One region of the Exiguobacterium sp. PHA03 genome, then DNA from elsewhere that is predicted to be linked to it. Evidence: riboswitches for the same ligand, from Rfam matches in the RefSeq annotation. Region 1 holds a riboswitch; the other holds the start of a gene.

What was found. Region 1 has a riboswitch for S-adenosylmethionine ahead of Q7C19_RS10745 (methionine ABC transporter ATP-binding protein). Riboswitches for the same ligand answer to the same signal wherever they lie in the genome.
Region 2: linked by a shared signal. The riboswitch ahead of msrA (peptide-methionine (S)-S-oxide reductase MsrA) and the one ahead of Q7C19_RS10745 (methionine ABC transporter ATP-binding protein) in region 1 are both predicted to bind S-adenosylmethionine.

The regions. Positions count from the first base shown of each region.
Region 1 is NZ_JAUTYQ010000001.1:2,067,379-2,074,844, forward strand. Features, by position in the region: gene Q7C19_RS10730 (M20 family metallopeptidase) at 1-160, opposite strand, end outside; gene Q7C19_RS10735 (MetQ/NlpA family ABC transporter substrate-binding protein) at 183-1,001, opposite strand; gene Q7C19_RS10740 (methionine ABC transporter permease) at 1,021-1,671, opposite strand; gene Q7C19_RS10745 (methionine ABC transporter ATP-binding protein) at 1,661-2,689, opposite strand; SAM riboswitch class I at 2,776-2,879, opposite strand; SAM riboswitch class I at 3,129-3,230, shown strand; gene Q7C19_RS10750 (alpha/beta hydrolase) at 3,298-4,056, shown strand; gene Q7C19_RS10755 (thymidine kinase) at 4,140-4,754, opposite strand; gene Q7C19_RS10760 (DedA family protein) at 4,938-5,588, shown strand; gene Q7C19_RS10765 (type B 50S ribosomal protein L31) at 5,624-5,869, opposite strand; gene rho (transcription termination factor Rho) at 5,961-7,334, opposite strand.
Region 2 is NZ_JAUTYQ010000002.1:241,932-249,397, reverse strand. Features, by position in the region: gene Q7C19_RS12395 (GNAT family N-acetyltransferase) at 1-220, shown strand, start outside; gene Q7C19_RS12390 (SH3 domain-containing C40 family peptidase) at 362-2,917, shown strand; gene Q7C19_RS12385 (putative quinol monooxygenase) at 2,973-3,266, opposite strand; gene Q7C19_RS12380 (M20 metallopeptidase family protein) at 3,344-4,522, shown strand; SAM riboswitch class I at 4,585-4,688, shown strand; gene msrA (peptide-methionine (S)-S-oxide reductase MsrA) at 4,783-5,313, shown strand; gene Q7C19_RS12370 (ArsR family transcriptional regulator) at 5,543-6,142, shown strand; gene Q7C19_RS12365 (MFS transporter) at 6,157-7,377, shown strand.

The sequences.
Region 1 (7,466 bases):
CCGTCAAACGCTCTGCATGTAGTCGCGAAGCAAAGAATTCCTCGTTACCGATTTCCGGCGTCGCATGAATCCGGTGGCTCGTCTCAAGATACGATTCCCGTTTTTGTTCGATGTCCTGTTCAATCGTCTCTACCCATGTCGTGCGTACTGGTGTCGTCATGCTATCCACTCTCCTTTAGAATTTATTCGCCGATGTCGCTTAGTGGAACGAACGTCGGGATCGAGCTACCTTTATATTCTTTTTTGATGAAAGCCGCGACATCTTTTTGTTGGTAAAGCGACGCGATCTTTTTTAGTTCTTTTTTGTTCTTGTCTTCCGTCCGTGTCGCGATGATGTTGATGTATGGTTTTGCTGTCTCGTTCTCATGGACGATCGAGTCCTTGATCGGATTTAGTCCTGCGTCAACAGCAATACCGTTATTGATGATCGATGCAGCGACGTCCGGTAAGACGCGTGGCGTTTGTCCAGCGACGATCGGAACGATTTTCAGTTTCTTCGGATTTTCAACGATCTTATCGACCGATCCATTGCCGTCGAAGTCGTCCGGTAATTTGATCAAACCTGCTTCTTGTAGTAACAAGAAGGCACGTCCCATGTTCGTCGCTTCGTTCGGAACAGCGATTTTGCCACCGACTGGAATATCTTTGACGTCCTTATATTTATCTGAGTAAATGCCCATCGGTGCAATGACGGTCGTCGCAATCGGCGACAGCTTCAACTTATGTTCCTTCTTGAAGGCGTTGAAGTAGGAAATCGTCTGGAAGGCATTGGCGTCGATCTCACCCTCAGCCAGTGCCATGTTCGGCTGGACATAATCGGAGAACTTGACGAGTTCGATTTTGATGCCCTCCTTTTCCGCTTTTTTCGCGACGTAATCCCACACTTGAGTGTCTGAACCACTGACCCCGAGCTTGATCGTCTTTTCTTCTTCTCCTGATGCTGAGCACCCGGCAAATAAAATCGTCGTTAATGTTGCTCCAATCGCTACTGCTTTTTTCATGGCTGAATCGCTCCCTTGATTAATGTCTTCTGATTTTTCGTGCGACGATGTTGCCTGTCGTCTGTAAGCCTTGGACTAAGATAACGAGAATCCCGACCGTGATGATCATGACTTTCGTGTCGAACCGTTGATAACCGTACGTAATTGCTAAGTCACCCAGTCCGCCACCACCGATGGCGCCTGCCATCGCCGACGCCCCGATCAAGCCGACTGTTGCAATCGTTAAATTAAGGATTAGTGAACCGAGTGCTTCCGGCAGAAGGAAGCGGAAAATCGTTTGAAACGGTGTCGCGCCCATCGCTTCTGCTGCCTCAAGGACGCCTTTGTCGACTTCAAGTAAGGAACTCTCGATCAGCCGTGCCATATACGGGGCGGCGTAAAAGACGAGTGGAACGATGGCGGCTTCGGTTCCGATCGACGTCTGGACGATCAACCGTGTCAACGGGATGATCGCAACAAGTAAGATGATGAACGGAATTGAACGGAAGATATTGACGATACTGTTGAAGAATGTGAACAGCGGGACGTTTTCGAGCAATGCCCCTTTCCGGGTGACGACGAGCAGGATGCCGAGTGGTAAACCGATCAGAGTCGAAAATAATAACGACACTGACACCATCGTCATCGTCTGCAAAAATGCTGTCCAGATATCACTGTAGTTAACTAGCATCAGCAAGCACCTCCTCGACGGTCACCTGTGCCTGATCGATGTACTGTAAGGCCCGTTTTACTTCGATTGTTTCACCGATCAGTTCAACAAGTAATGTACCGAACGGTGTTTCCTGTAACTCCGTGATGCTACCGTGCAGGATGTTGACATCGACGTCGAAGCGTTTTGCGACTTGCGACAAGAGTGGTTGCCCGGTGTGATGTCCGAGAAAATGAATCTTATAGATCGGATGCGCATTCCGTGACTCGATCAACTGACGAATTGATGCCGGAATTTCATCATGCATGACGGAGCGGACGAAGTTTTTCGCTGTCTCGGTCTGCGGATTCGAAAAGACATCAAAGACTGTTCCTGACTCGATCAGCTTCCCGGCTTCGATGACGGCGACCCGGTCACAAATCTCCCGGATGACGCCCATCTCATGGGTGATCAAGAGAATGGTGATCCCGTATTCCGCATTGATGCGTTTTAATAACTGGAGAATATGATGTGTCGTCTGAGGATCGAGTGCTGACGTCGCTTCGTCACATAAGAGCACGGATGGTTGCGTCGCTAGTGCCCGGGCGATGCCGACACGTTGCTTTTGTCCGCCGGATAATTGATCCGGGTAATGATCCGCCTTGTCCGCAAGATCGACGAATTCGAGTAATTCCGTCACCCGGCGACGAATCTCGTCTTTCTTGACACCTGCGAGAACGAGTGGTTTCGCAACGTTCGTAAAGACCGTGTTTGCATTCAATAGATTGAAGTGTTGAAAGATCATCCCGATCCGCTGTTTCGCTTGGCGTAATTTTTTTGGTGATAGTTGTGTTAAATCTTCCCCGTCGACCGTCACTGTTCCTGACGTCGGTCGTTCTAACAGGTTGACGCAGCGGAGCAATGAACTTTTCCCGGCACCGCTAAAGCCGATGACACCGAAGATTTCGCCTTTCTCGATCGTCAGGTCGACACCGTCGAGTGCTGCGATCGTCTGATCCTTCGTGACGTACGTTTTTTTGACTTGATGAAATGCAATCATTCCGTTTTCCCCCTTCATTCAACAAAAAAGGTCCCTTCTTGAGAAACAAGAAGAGACCTGGATCCGCACAGTGGCAGAATCCACTCCACTCATCTCTCAGACATCTGTCTGATGGAATTGGCACAGTGCTCATAATGAGTCTGTTGCCGAGGTTTCGTAGGGCCAGTCCCTCCACCTCTCTGGATAAGTATTGCGGTATGAAATTCGTATGTGTGTTGTTGCGTTGTTGCTTATGTCGTAAAACTAATTTTTACATTACGGGTCGAACCTTTAAAAGTCAACCAACTTTGCAAAAATAATCCATTTGGCGCATATCGATTGAGTCATAAGTTATGAGTTAGCTGAAAGAACAAATCACGATTCGTCCAGAACGATTTGACAAGGCATTTTCGGTCGTGCTACCATCGTTTCAATGATTAATCCGACAATTCCAATATGATATTTATCAAGAGTGAACGAGAGACCTGGCTCTATGACTTCACGGCAACCTGCAATCTGTAAGGTGCTCCGACCAGCAAAGCGCGGCTTTGGATGATACGGTGAAAAACTCGTGGGCGTCCAAGCAGTGACGTTGACGAGTTTTTTTCACGAATGGAGGAAAAATAGTAATGATGAACTATCCTGTATTGACTGGTGCTGAAGCATTTTATCTTCAAGGTGGACCGATCGGCATTTTAATCTGTCATGGTTTTAATGCGACCCCGCAAAGTGTTCGGGACGTCGGTGAGGCATTTGCTGCTAAAGGATTCACTGTCTATGCTCCACGTTTGCGTGGTCACGGGACGAACGTCCGTGAGTTCGAACAATCGACTGCTCGATGTTGGAAGCAGAGCCTGCAAGACGGCTATGCACGTTTACAAGAAACATGCGATCAAGTCTTCGTCATCGGTCAATCGATGGGCGCGACGCTCGCACTATCGCTCGCCGCTGACGGGATTCCATTTTCAGGCATCATTACGATCAATGCCGCTCTCTCCGTTCCGTCTTATGAAGCATTGTCGTTTGAAGATGGTCCACAGTACTTACCAGAAGGGGCACCGGATATCAAACGGTCTGCTTTCGAAATCATCTATGACCTCGTTCCGAGTCGTTGTGCATTCGAACTCGTCCGCTTGATGGATGAGACGAAAGGACGCCTTGGATCGATCCTTCTACCGACATTGATTCTTTACTCGGCAACCGATCACGTCGTTCCGCCGTCGAGCTCGGATTACCTGCATCAGCATATCGGGACGAATGATAAACGAATCTACTGTCTCCTCAACTCGTACCACGTCGCGACCCTCGATCATGATCAGGATTTGATCGTGCGTGAGACGATTCGTTTCATCGAACGCTCGAGCCGTGTCTCACAGGAAACGGGATAATAAAAAAAACAGCTATTCGTCTTCACTTAGAAGCGAACAGCTGTTACATCAAAGGACGACCATCATCGGTTCGTCTTTTTTGTTTATCCTTTTTGGTGCTGCATCGTTTGGAGCGGCTTCGGCTTTCCTGGCACTTCATGGCAGTGGCGGCACCGTGGCTCATACGATTCTGAAGCGCCGACTAAAATGATCGGATCATCATAGTTCGCTGGTTTTCCATCAATCAAACGTTGTGTCCGGGAAGCCGGATCGCCACATGAGAGACAGATCGCCTGAAGTTTCGTCACAAATTCTGCGCGCGCCAGTAATTCCGGCATCTTGCCAAATGGCTCTGCCCGGAAATCCTGATCGAGTCCTGCACAAATGACGCGTTTTCCGTCTTGCGCAAGTGCTTCGATGACTTGAACGATCTCATCATCAAAGAATTGAACTTCATCAATTCCGACAATTTGTGTTTCTTCCGCTACTGCTGCATAGAGATCACGACTCGTCGCCATTGGAATCGCCACGACGGAATTTCCGATGTGAGAGACGACATGCTCTTCATGGTACCGGTCATCGATTGCCGGCTTGAATACTTGAACGGGCAGTTTGCCGTACTGTGCCCGTCTGACACGACGAATCAACTCTTCCGATTTCCCGGAAAACATACTGCCACAAATTACTTCGATCCAGCCGTACTGATTTATTACATGCATCATCGTCCGACACCGTCCTCTAAAAATAGTCACTTTAACGAGTATAGCTCGAAACGGTATTGAGAAAAAGGGTTGACTTCCGGAAATCAAAATTCATTTTTTCTTTACCTAGAATTTTTGTCCTTTCATTCCAACCTTCATCCATTTCCTGTACACTAAAGAAGAAGATTCTCGCGAAAGAAGGTGTCCCCGATTCATCATCTCTTACATGACATTCTGCACCAATATGGCGCCCTTGGTCTTTCCGTCCTTCTCGCAGGTGGTATCGTGGGATTGCCGGTTCCTGATGAGACCTTGCTCGTCCTGTCCGGTTTTTGGATGCATCAAGGCAATCTACCGCTGTTCGGTACGATTCTTGCCGCTTACGCTGGCAGTTGCATCGGAATGACGATTAGCTACGTGCTGGGCTTAAAACTCGGCATGCCCCTGTTGCATCGCGTCGGACCAAAGATGCGCATCTCAGAAAAACACATTCTCTCCGCTGAAGCCGGATTTCGTCGTTACGGCAAATCGGTCTTGATCATCGGTTACTACATACCTGGTCTTCGCCAACTCTCTGCCTTTTTTGCAGGTGTTTCAAAAATGCCGTTTCGCATTTTTGCGAGTTACGCGTATACAGGTGCTTTGATTTGGGTCAGTGTGTTCTTGGGCGCCGGCTACTTTGTTGGTCGTCATATCTCGTTCCATAAAGTCGTCGACTACATCTTGGCACATCCAGATGCTATGCCGTACTTGATCGGGATCGTCGGCGGGATTGCTTTCTCGTTCGTCTTAAAGACGTACCTTACGTACCGTTCGCAATTCAGCCTATACAAAAACAGCCTGCTTCCGTAATGGAGGCAGGCTGTTTTTTAAGAACCGGCAAGTAATTACTTGCGGCCGTATTTTTTGTTGAAGCGATCGACACGACCATCTGCCGCGTTGAACTTTTGACGACCTGTGTAGAATGGGTGCGAGTCTGAAGACACATCCACACGGATGAGTGGGTACTCGTTACCATCTTCCCAAGTGATCGTTTCGTTCGAAGAACGAGTAGAACCGCTTAAGAATTTGTACTCAGTCGTTGAATCCATAAATACTACTTTGTTGTAGTTAGGGTGAATTCCTTGTTTCATGGTTGATTTCTCTCCTTCCGCCCTGGTCCATTTGCTGAGCCAGAGTAAGTTACCTTCCTATACTAAACGATTTTTTTACGCGTCGCAATAGTTATTTTTCCGTCGTTGCTTCCTTCTTGACGGTACGCGGTTTAGCAGGTGCACGTCGGACCGTCTTCTTCTTTTCTTTCTCAAGTTCAGCAAAAAATTCTTCATTATTTTTCGTGTCGCGAATCTTACGCAGGAACGTATCGACGAACTCGTTCGACTCGTTCATCGTCCGACGAATCGTCCAGAGCGCATCGAGTTGCTCTTTCGGAAGCAAGAGTTCTTCCTTCCGCGTACCTGATTTGCGAATGTCGATTGCCGGGAAGATTCGGCGTTCCGACAGCTTACGATCGAGATGTAGCTCCATGTTTCCTGTTCCTTTGAATTCCTCATAGATGACGTCATCCATGCGGGATCCCGTCTCGACGAGTGCCGTCGCAAGAATTGTCAAACTGCCACCATGTTCGATGTTTCGCGCCGCACCAAAGAACCGTTTTGGTTTGTGGAACGCTGCTGGGTCAATCCCCCCTGAAAGCGTCCGTCCGCTTTGCGGCACTGTTAAGTTATACGCACGAGTCAAACGCGTGATCGAATCCATCAAGATGACGACATCTTTTTTATGTTCGACAAGTCGCATCGCCCGTTCAAGGACAAGTTCAGAAATCCGCACATGGTTGTCCGGTGTTTCGTCGAACGTTGAACTGACGACGTCTGCTCCCGGAACTGAACGCTCGATGTCAGTTACCTCCTCTGGTCGCTCATCGATCAATAGAATGATCAGCTCGACATCCGGATGATTCTCTTGAATCGAGTTCGCGATTTCTTTGAGGAGTGACGTCTTCCCTGCTTTTGGTGGTGCGACGATCAAACCGCGTTGTCCAAACCCAACTGGTGCAATCATATCCATGACACGAACCGATAAATGACGCGGCTCTGTCTCAAGACGCATTAAACGATCCGGATAGATCGGTGTCAGCGCCGGGAAGAACAAACGGTTACGCGCTGTATCCGGTGCTTCGCCGTTGACGGCTTCCACACTAAGTAACCCTTGGAAACGTTCGTTTTCCTTCGGTGGGCGTACTTTACCTGTGACGACATCACCATTACGTAGATTGAAGCGTCGGATTTGAGAAGCGGCGATATAGATATCTTCAGAGGATTGGGAATAATTGATAGGGCGAAGGAAGCCGAAGCCACCATCGTTTTGCATTTGTGGATTACCAGGGATGACTTCAAGTACCCCTTCGAGGAAATAAAGACCTGTTGATTCCGCCTGTGCTTTTAGAATCTTGAACATCAACTCACGCTTACGGGCTTCCCGATATTGCGGGACATTCTTCGTCTTTGCGATTTCATATAATTCTTTTAATGTCAGCTGGCTCAATTGAGCCAAAGTATAGGAACGTTCAGGTTTATCTTTTTTATCAGTTGTTGGCATGTTTTTCACCTATTCTTTATAAATTCAACTGCATTCAGCATACTTCCATACATACATCAGGAGGTATGTAATTTCTTTCGTGAACTAAAGGTATCATATTTTTTTAAATTCGTCGTCAACAATCCTTTGCGT
Region 2 (7,466 bases), on a different contig from region 1:
TTTCCTTCTTCAATTCGGTTTTGAAAAACTAGAATTACACCGAATCACAGCGACATGTGATCCACGGAACGTCGCTTCTGAACGTGTCTTACAAAAAGTCGGTATGACAAAGGAAGGACAGCTTCGCGAGACGGTCTATTTAGAAGACCACTGGCGCGACTCTTTAATTTACGGCATGCTCGACTGGGAATGGCAAGTCGATCATGAGGACGATGACTAAAATATGACTTCAAACGGTGTGCTTCGGCATACCGTTTTTTTATGCCCAATCTCCTATTTTTTTGATTTTCATCAATTTTTAAACAAGCGCATGCTACACTATTCCTAATGACAAATTTTAAGAATTGGAGTGAACCTCTTGATGAAAAAATGGACTGCTCATGTTGCTGGACTCGCTGCAACATTGATGTTGAGCTCGGTTCTACCCGCACCTGCTTTCGCTGAATCGCCACCTGCTCAACCGACGGCAGAAGTACAAACAGTCACAGAAACGACAGGAACGGCTTATTTGAAAGAGAATACCGCATTGCTACAAACAGCTGACTCTACCACTGTCATCCAACAACTACCAGCAGGAATGACATTCAAGACGCTCGATACGGACGGTGACTTCACTCGTGTCAGTTGGCAAGAAGGAATTGCTTATGTCGCAACAAGTGCGTTAACGCAAACAGCGCCTGTCTTCCAAAAACAAGCAACGTTGACTTCGAAAAGTCCACTTTCATTAGTCGCTTCACCTTTTGACTCCACCGTCGTGACGACACTTCCCGCTTATCAGCGAATCGATACATACGGCACTTTTGACACGTTCACACGCCTGAAATGGAAAGAGCAATACGTCTACGTACCTACGACACAACTCGAGCAACTTCCGAAATTGGTTGGAACACAGTACGTCAAACGAGCAACTTCCCTTTTCGTTGAGCCGAAGACGACAAGTACAAAGACAGCCGTCACTCAAAATCAAGCATTCGAGACATTCGGTACGGTGGGTACCTTTACGCGCGTGGCGACTGAAACAGGTTATGCCTTCGTATTGACGACTGATTTAGCAGATGCGCCGGTCGAAAATTATCCGGAAACAGGACTGCGTTATGTTAAACGAACAACTTCACTTTTCGTTGAGCCGAAGACGACGAGTACGAAGACAGCCATCGTTCAAAATCAAGCATTCGAAACGTTTGGGACGACGGGTACTTTTACGCGTGTGGCGACTAAAACGGGTTACGCTTTCGTATTGACGACTGATTTAGCTGATACGCCAATCGTGAACCATCCGGAAACAGGGCTACGTTACGTCCAACAGCAGACGACGGTCTATGCTACTGCGACTACGAAAGGAAAAGTCGTACAATCGCTTCCTGTGAATACTTCGCTTCAAACGTACGGCATCGAGGGTTCATTTACACGAATCAAACGAAACGACGAGTATGCCTATGTGCTGACGGCACATCTTGGGACACTAAAGTACTATCCGAAGACCGCACGCCTCTATGTTCAGCGCGCTACACCGATCTATTCGGATGCCAAATCTTCAAGTCCTATCTTAAAGCAACATCAAACGAATACTTTACTGACCGTTTACGGGACGAACGGTGTCTATAGTCGAATCAACTTCCGCGGGATTCATGCTTACGTCAAGACAGCTGATCTCGGTACTGGAAAAGTCTATGCATCAACCGGGACACGATACGCGAAACGCAACCTGTCTGTTTATACGTCGGCTTCGACGAGCAGTAAAACAGTCTATACTGTTAAACGGGCTGATCAATTGACGATTTACGGAACGAGCGGTAGTTACACACGCTTGAAAAAAGGATCGATCTACGGTTACGTCAAGACGACGGATCTCGTCACGAAAAAGCCGGATCTGTATGATGTCTCTGGTCAACGTTACGTGACAGAAGACGACGTCGTCATCCGGTCGCAGGCAAAACTGTCGGGTAAAAAAATCGGTACATTAAAAAAAGGTGCCTCGATCTCGATCTACGGAAAAAGCGGTTATTATACACGTGTCAAATACAAAAATACCTTTGGTTTCGTCGATTCGAGTCGTATCGGACTGAACAAACCGATGGCAAAAGCAAAAAAAGGGACGACGTTTTATGTTCATCTAGATCAAACTCCCCTCTTCTCTGCCGACGTCGCTTACAGTCGTCCGGCCGCTTATTTGAAGAAAGGGACGAAATTAGTCGGTTTGAAATCGATTGATGATGACTTTTGGCAAGTCCGCTTAGTCAGTGGTCAAACCGGTTATGTCCTCAACCCTTATATCAGCACGAGTAAACCCGATATGAGCCTGGCACAAAAAGCGATCGACCGGGCGAAAATCTATACCGTCAAACAGACGACATCCTTTTTCGCAAGTCCGACGAGCCCAAAAGGCAGTGGACTTGTTGAACAAGGCAAACGCGTCTATCCGCGTCACCGGGTCGGAAATTTCTATGTCATCCAATCAGGTTGGACACCTGTCTATCTTCCGGTATCCGCCGTGACGATCACGTCGGATAAACGAGTCGTCAAAAAGAATAATACGCGTGGTGAAAAGCTGATCCAAGCAGCCGTCCAGCATATCGGAACACCCTACACATGGGGTTCGCAAGATGCCGTAAACGGTGGCTTCGACTGTTCCGGACTGATTCACTATGCGACGAACCAAGCTGGAAAATACGGTGGTCGGACGAACGTTCGTGGCTACTGGTATGGTGCGTTCTTCACGAATCGCCGGACGAGCATCTCAAGTGGTAAACGCTCAGATATCGTCTTCTTCCAGAACACCTATACAGACGGTCCATCGCATATTGGAATCATGCTTGATAACGAACACTTCATCCATGCGGGTGGTTCACAGCTGCAAATCAATTCAATCTATGAACCGCGTTGGCAGGAGCATTTCCTCGGCTTTAAATCGATGTAATAAAAAAGACGAATCCGTCGGTTTCGACGGGTTCGTCTCTTCTTATCGCAACACGTCAGAAAGTCATCTCGACGTATTTCGCCACTTGTCGGTCCATCAAGTATAATTCGATCTGTTCACGGTAGGCTTTATAGTGGTCGGATGCGATATGCGCTTCAAGCGCTTCTTCGTCCCGATACACTTCATACAACATGAATTGATGCTCATCCTCGATCGATTGGTGCAAGGAATAACGTAAGCATCCTTCTTCTTTTTGTGAAGCATGATAAACCGTTTGTAAAATCGGGAAGACTTGATCCGCAAGTCCAGCTTTGATTGTAAGTACAGCATTGACGACGATTTCTCCCATGTTACATTATCCCCTTTCGTGATTACCTGTATCTGTACCCATTTTCGCGAAAAGACACACGTTAAAGGAGCTTGAACATGCAAACTCAACTTTTTGAAGCACTCGAACAATTCGAACCGACAATGATCGCGTTACGTCGCGATTTTCATCGACACCCGGAACTCTCTTTCCAGGAAGTCCGCACACCAGAACGGATTGCCGCCTTTTACGCAGAACAGGGCATTCCTCATCAAACAGCCGTCGGAGGTCGTGGTGTCGTCGCGACGATCGAAGGCAAACAGCCTGGTCCGACGATTGCGGTCCGTGCCGATTTTGATGCTTTACCACTTCAAGAAGAGACGACGCTTGCCTTCCGGTCGATCCATCCCGGGGTCATGCATGCATGTGGACACGATGGTCATACGGCGATCGTGATGGTCCTTGCTGCTACACTCTATCCGTTACGCGATCAATTGCAAGGAACGATTCGGATCATCCACCAGCATGGAGAAGAGGTCTTTCCCGGTGGAGCAATCCAAATGATCGAAGCCGGCGTCCTCGAAGGGGTCGATGCAATTTTCGCGACACACCTCGAAAATGATTTACCGGTTGGCACGATCGGGTTCCGGGAAGGACATACATTGTGTGCGATCGACGAATTCGAAATCATCGTCCATGGTCAAGGTGGTCATGCCCAGGCACCGCATAAAACAAAAGATGCTCTCGTCGCTGGAGCGCAACTCGTCTGCAACTTACAACATCTCGTTAGTCGACGGGTTGATCCGTTTGAGCCGGCTGTTCTCGCAATCGGTTCTTTCCATGCAGGAACAGCACCAAATATCGTTACGGGTGAGGCACGCATTGTCGGGGAAATCCGAACGTTCAATGAGACACTGCGGCATCAGCTCCGGCAAGAAGTCGATCTTGTCGCTAAGACGACGTGTGCTGGCATCGGTGCTTCGTATTCGATTGACTTCACGACTGGTTACCCGGCGCTCTGGAATCACCCGGACGAGACAAAACTCGTTCAGGAAGCTGCTGCTTTCTTACCGGAAGCATCCGTCCGGGCACTCACACCAATGATGGCGGCGGACGACTTCGCACATTACTTAACACACGTCCCGGGTAGTTATTTCTTTACCGGCTCTGGCTATACGGACGGTCGCGTCAACTATCCGCAGCACCATCCACAGTACGAGATCAATGAACAAGCGTTGTTGATCGGTGCGAAGACACTTGGGGCAACCGTTTTACGTGCCTTAAATTCTAAGGATTGACTTTATTTCTTTGTGAATGGTATCATCACAACAATGATAACGAATGACATCAACTTCATATACCCTTATCAAGAGTGGACCGAGAGATCTGGATCGATGACGTCCCAGCAACCTGCGCATAGCAAGGTGCTACGACCAGCAAAGCGAAAGCTTTGGTTGATAAAAAGCGGCGACTCCTTTTGCAACCAAGCGAAGGAGTCGTTTTCGTTTTCTCGCTGTCAGACATACAATGGGGATTTCCCACGGAGAGGAAGAGACAGATGGAAAAAGCAACATTTGCAGGTGGATGTTTTTGGTGCATGGTGACACCATTTGAAGAATTACCAGGAATCGAGGGAATCGTATCAGGTTACATGGGCGGACACGTCGATAACCCGACATACGAGCAAGTCAAAACAGGAACGACGGGACACCTCGAGGTCGTCCAAATCACGTTTGATCCGAGCCTGTTCCCGTACGAGCGTTTACTTGAACTCTACTGGCCCCAAACGGATCCGACGGATGCAGAAGGTCAATTCCAAGATCGCGGTACGCAGTACGCGCCAGCAATCTTCTATCATACGGATGCGCAGCATGAAGCTGCGATTACTTCTCGTGACGCTCTTGCTGCAAGCAACCGTTTCAAACAGCCAATCGTGACGCGGATTGATACCGCTTCTGAATTTTATCCAGCGGAAGAGTACCATCAAGACTTCCATAAGAAAAATCCAGAGCACTATAAAAAAGATCGTGCTGCTTCTGGTCGCGATGCTTTCATCGAGCAGGAATGGAAAGATACGACGACGGTCTAATCACCTCGAACCACATACAGTAGCTGAGACTGATTTCAAACATCTCGTTCTTCCCTTACTTTCAGTAGAAAGTGGAGGATGATCGAGATGTTACGGGAGTCAGTTTTTTGTATGCAAACAAATGATGTCTTCTTTATCAACACCCTTACATAAATTTGTAACCGTTTACAAAAACAGTCTTTTGTTTTACGGTTAATAAAAATTAACCGGTTAAAAAGGAGATGATTGCATGGAACAAAAAGCGATTCACATATTAGAGAGCTATGAACAGTTAAAAGTGATCAGTGATCCGTTACGAACAAAAATTCTTATGTTTCTCGTCGAAAAACCACATACGGTACATCAGTTAGCCCACTTGCTGACGTTATCCCGCGCGAAGGTCCTCTATCACGTACGGGAACTTGAAAAGCATGACTTGATTCGTCTCGTCCGGACGGAAGAACAGGGCGGCAATCTATTGAAATACTATCAAGCGATTGCTCGAGGATACATTCCTGCCGATCATCTACTGAACTTCGTCGAGACAAATGAAGCGACCCGACAGTCGTATCTCGAAGTATTGGACCGGGCAAAGACACGCGTTCTAACGGCTCCGACAGCTACTTTTTCTCCTTCATCTTCGAACGTCGAGGACTGGATGAGCTTATCACTTCAAAAGGAACTGACGATGTCTGAAGCCGACTTCCAACGCTTTGCTACAAAATATCGTGCTCTATTGGACGAGTTCACACGGTCTCCTTCACTAGACGAAGAAGATAAAAAACACTTCTATATCATGTCGACTGCCTTCGCAATTGATGAACCACTGTTTGAGAACGACGAGGTCTAAATCGGAGGTGTCTTATGCTACCTGTTGAAATGGATACGGAACAATCACTGTTTAAAAATCAATCTTTTTTATTTTTATGGGGGTCCGGTATGTGCTCCGCCCTCTCCCTATCAACCTATCTGTTTGTTGAACAATGGTATGTCATCCATACGCTAAACCAGGCGTCATATCTCGGATTCGTCCTCATGGCCACCTTGTTACCCCGTATTTTTCTCATGTTGTTCGGTGGCGTCTTATCCGATCGCTATAAACGTTCAACGATCATGCGTATCTCAAGCGGTCTACGGATCAGTTTTATAATTTGCCTCCTCGTGTTACTTCATGCCGATCAGCTTACATTGCTGACGATTTTAGGATTTGCCTTTTTATTCGGTAGTGTGGATGCATTCTTTTCGCCAGCGAATGCTTCCTTACTGCCTACACTCGTTTCGAAAAAACAGCTCACTAAAGCCAATTCATTGATTCAGACATCTAATCAAATCGCTCTCTTTTCAGGTCCGATTCTTGGTGGAGTCATCCTCAGTCATTCTTCTTACTCGTACGTCTTTCTCGTGATTTTCGGAACACTCTGTCTGACGCTTCTCTTCACGTATGGTATTCGTGAATCTAAGGTCAAGCGAGCACGTCAGCATTCAGCTTTCTTTGAACTAAAAGAAGGGCTACATTACGTCTTTCACTTTCAGCAACTCAAGCAGACACTTTTTCTTGTCATCTGTGTCAATTTCTTTTTCTTTGGACCACTCTTACTCGGAATCCCCTTACTCGTTCATGATGTGCTCCAAGGAGATGCGATGGATTTAAGTTATATGCAAGGGGCTTATCAAATGGGAATGCTCGGAGGGGCGCTCTGGAGTGGTTTTGCGCAGACGAAAGCAAATGGGCTTACCTCATCGGTCCGATTAATTGGCGCCTTAGGTTTGCTTTTCTTCCTGCTTAGTCAAGCCCAGCAGATTTTGTTGTACCTGATCATCCTGTTATCACTTGGTGTCCTTTCTTCCATCATCAATATTCGCTTCATTACGTTCATCCAGTCTCAGTGTGCGGAACAGACGATGGGACGTGTCATGAGTGTCGTGAATGCCGCGTCAAACGGTCTCGTTCCATTATCTTATGCGCTTCTCTCTTTTCTACTGTCGTTTCATGTTTCAATCACGACGATCATGTTGTACTGTGGTCTTCTTATCCTTGTCCTCTCGCTTTACTTCAGAAGACGAATGGTTCATCTATTCGATTGAAATCAAGTCACAACACATAAAAACATGCGAATCTCCCGATTGAATTAGCGGGAAACGCGCATGTTTTATTTAGTCAATCTAGAACGTGA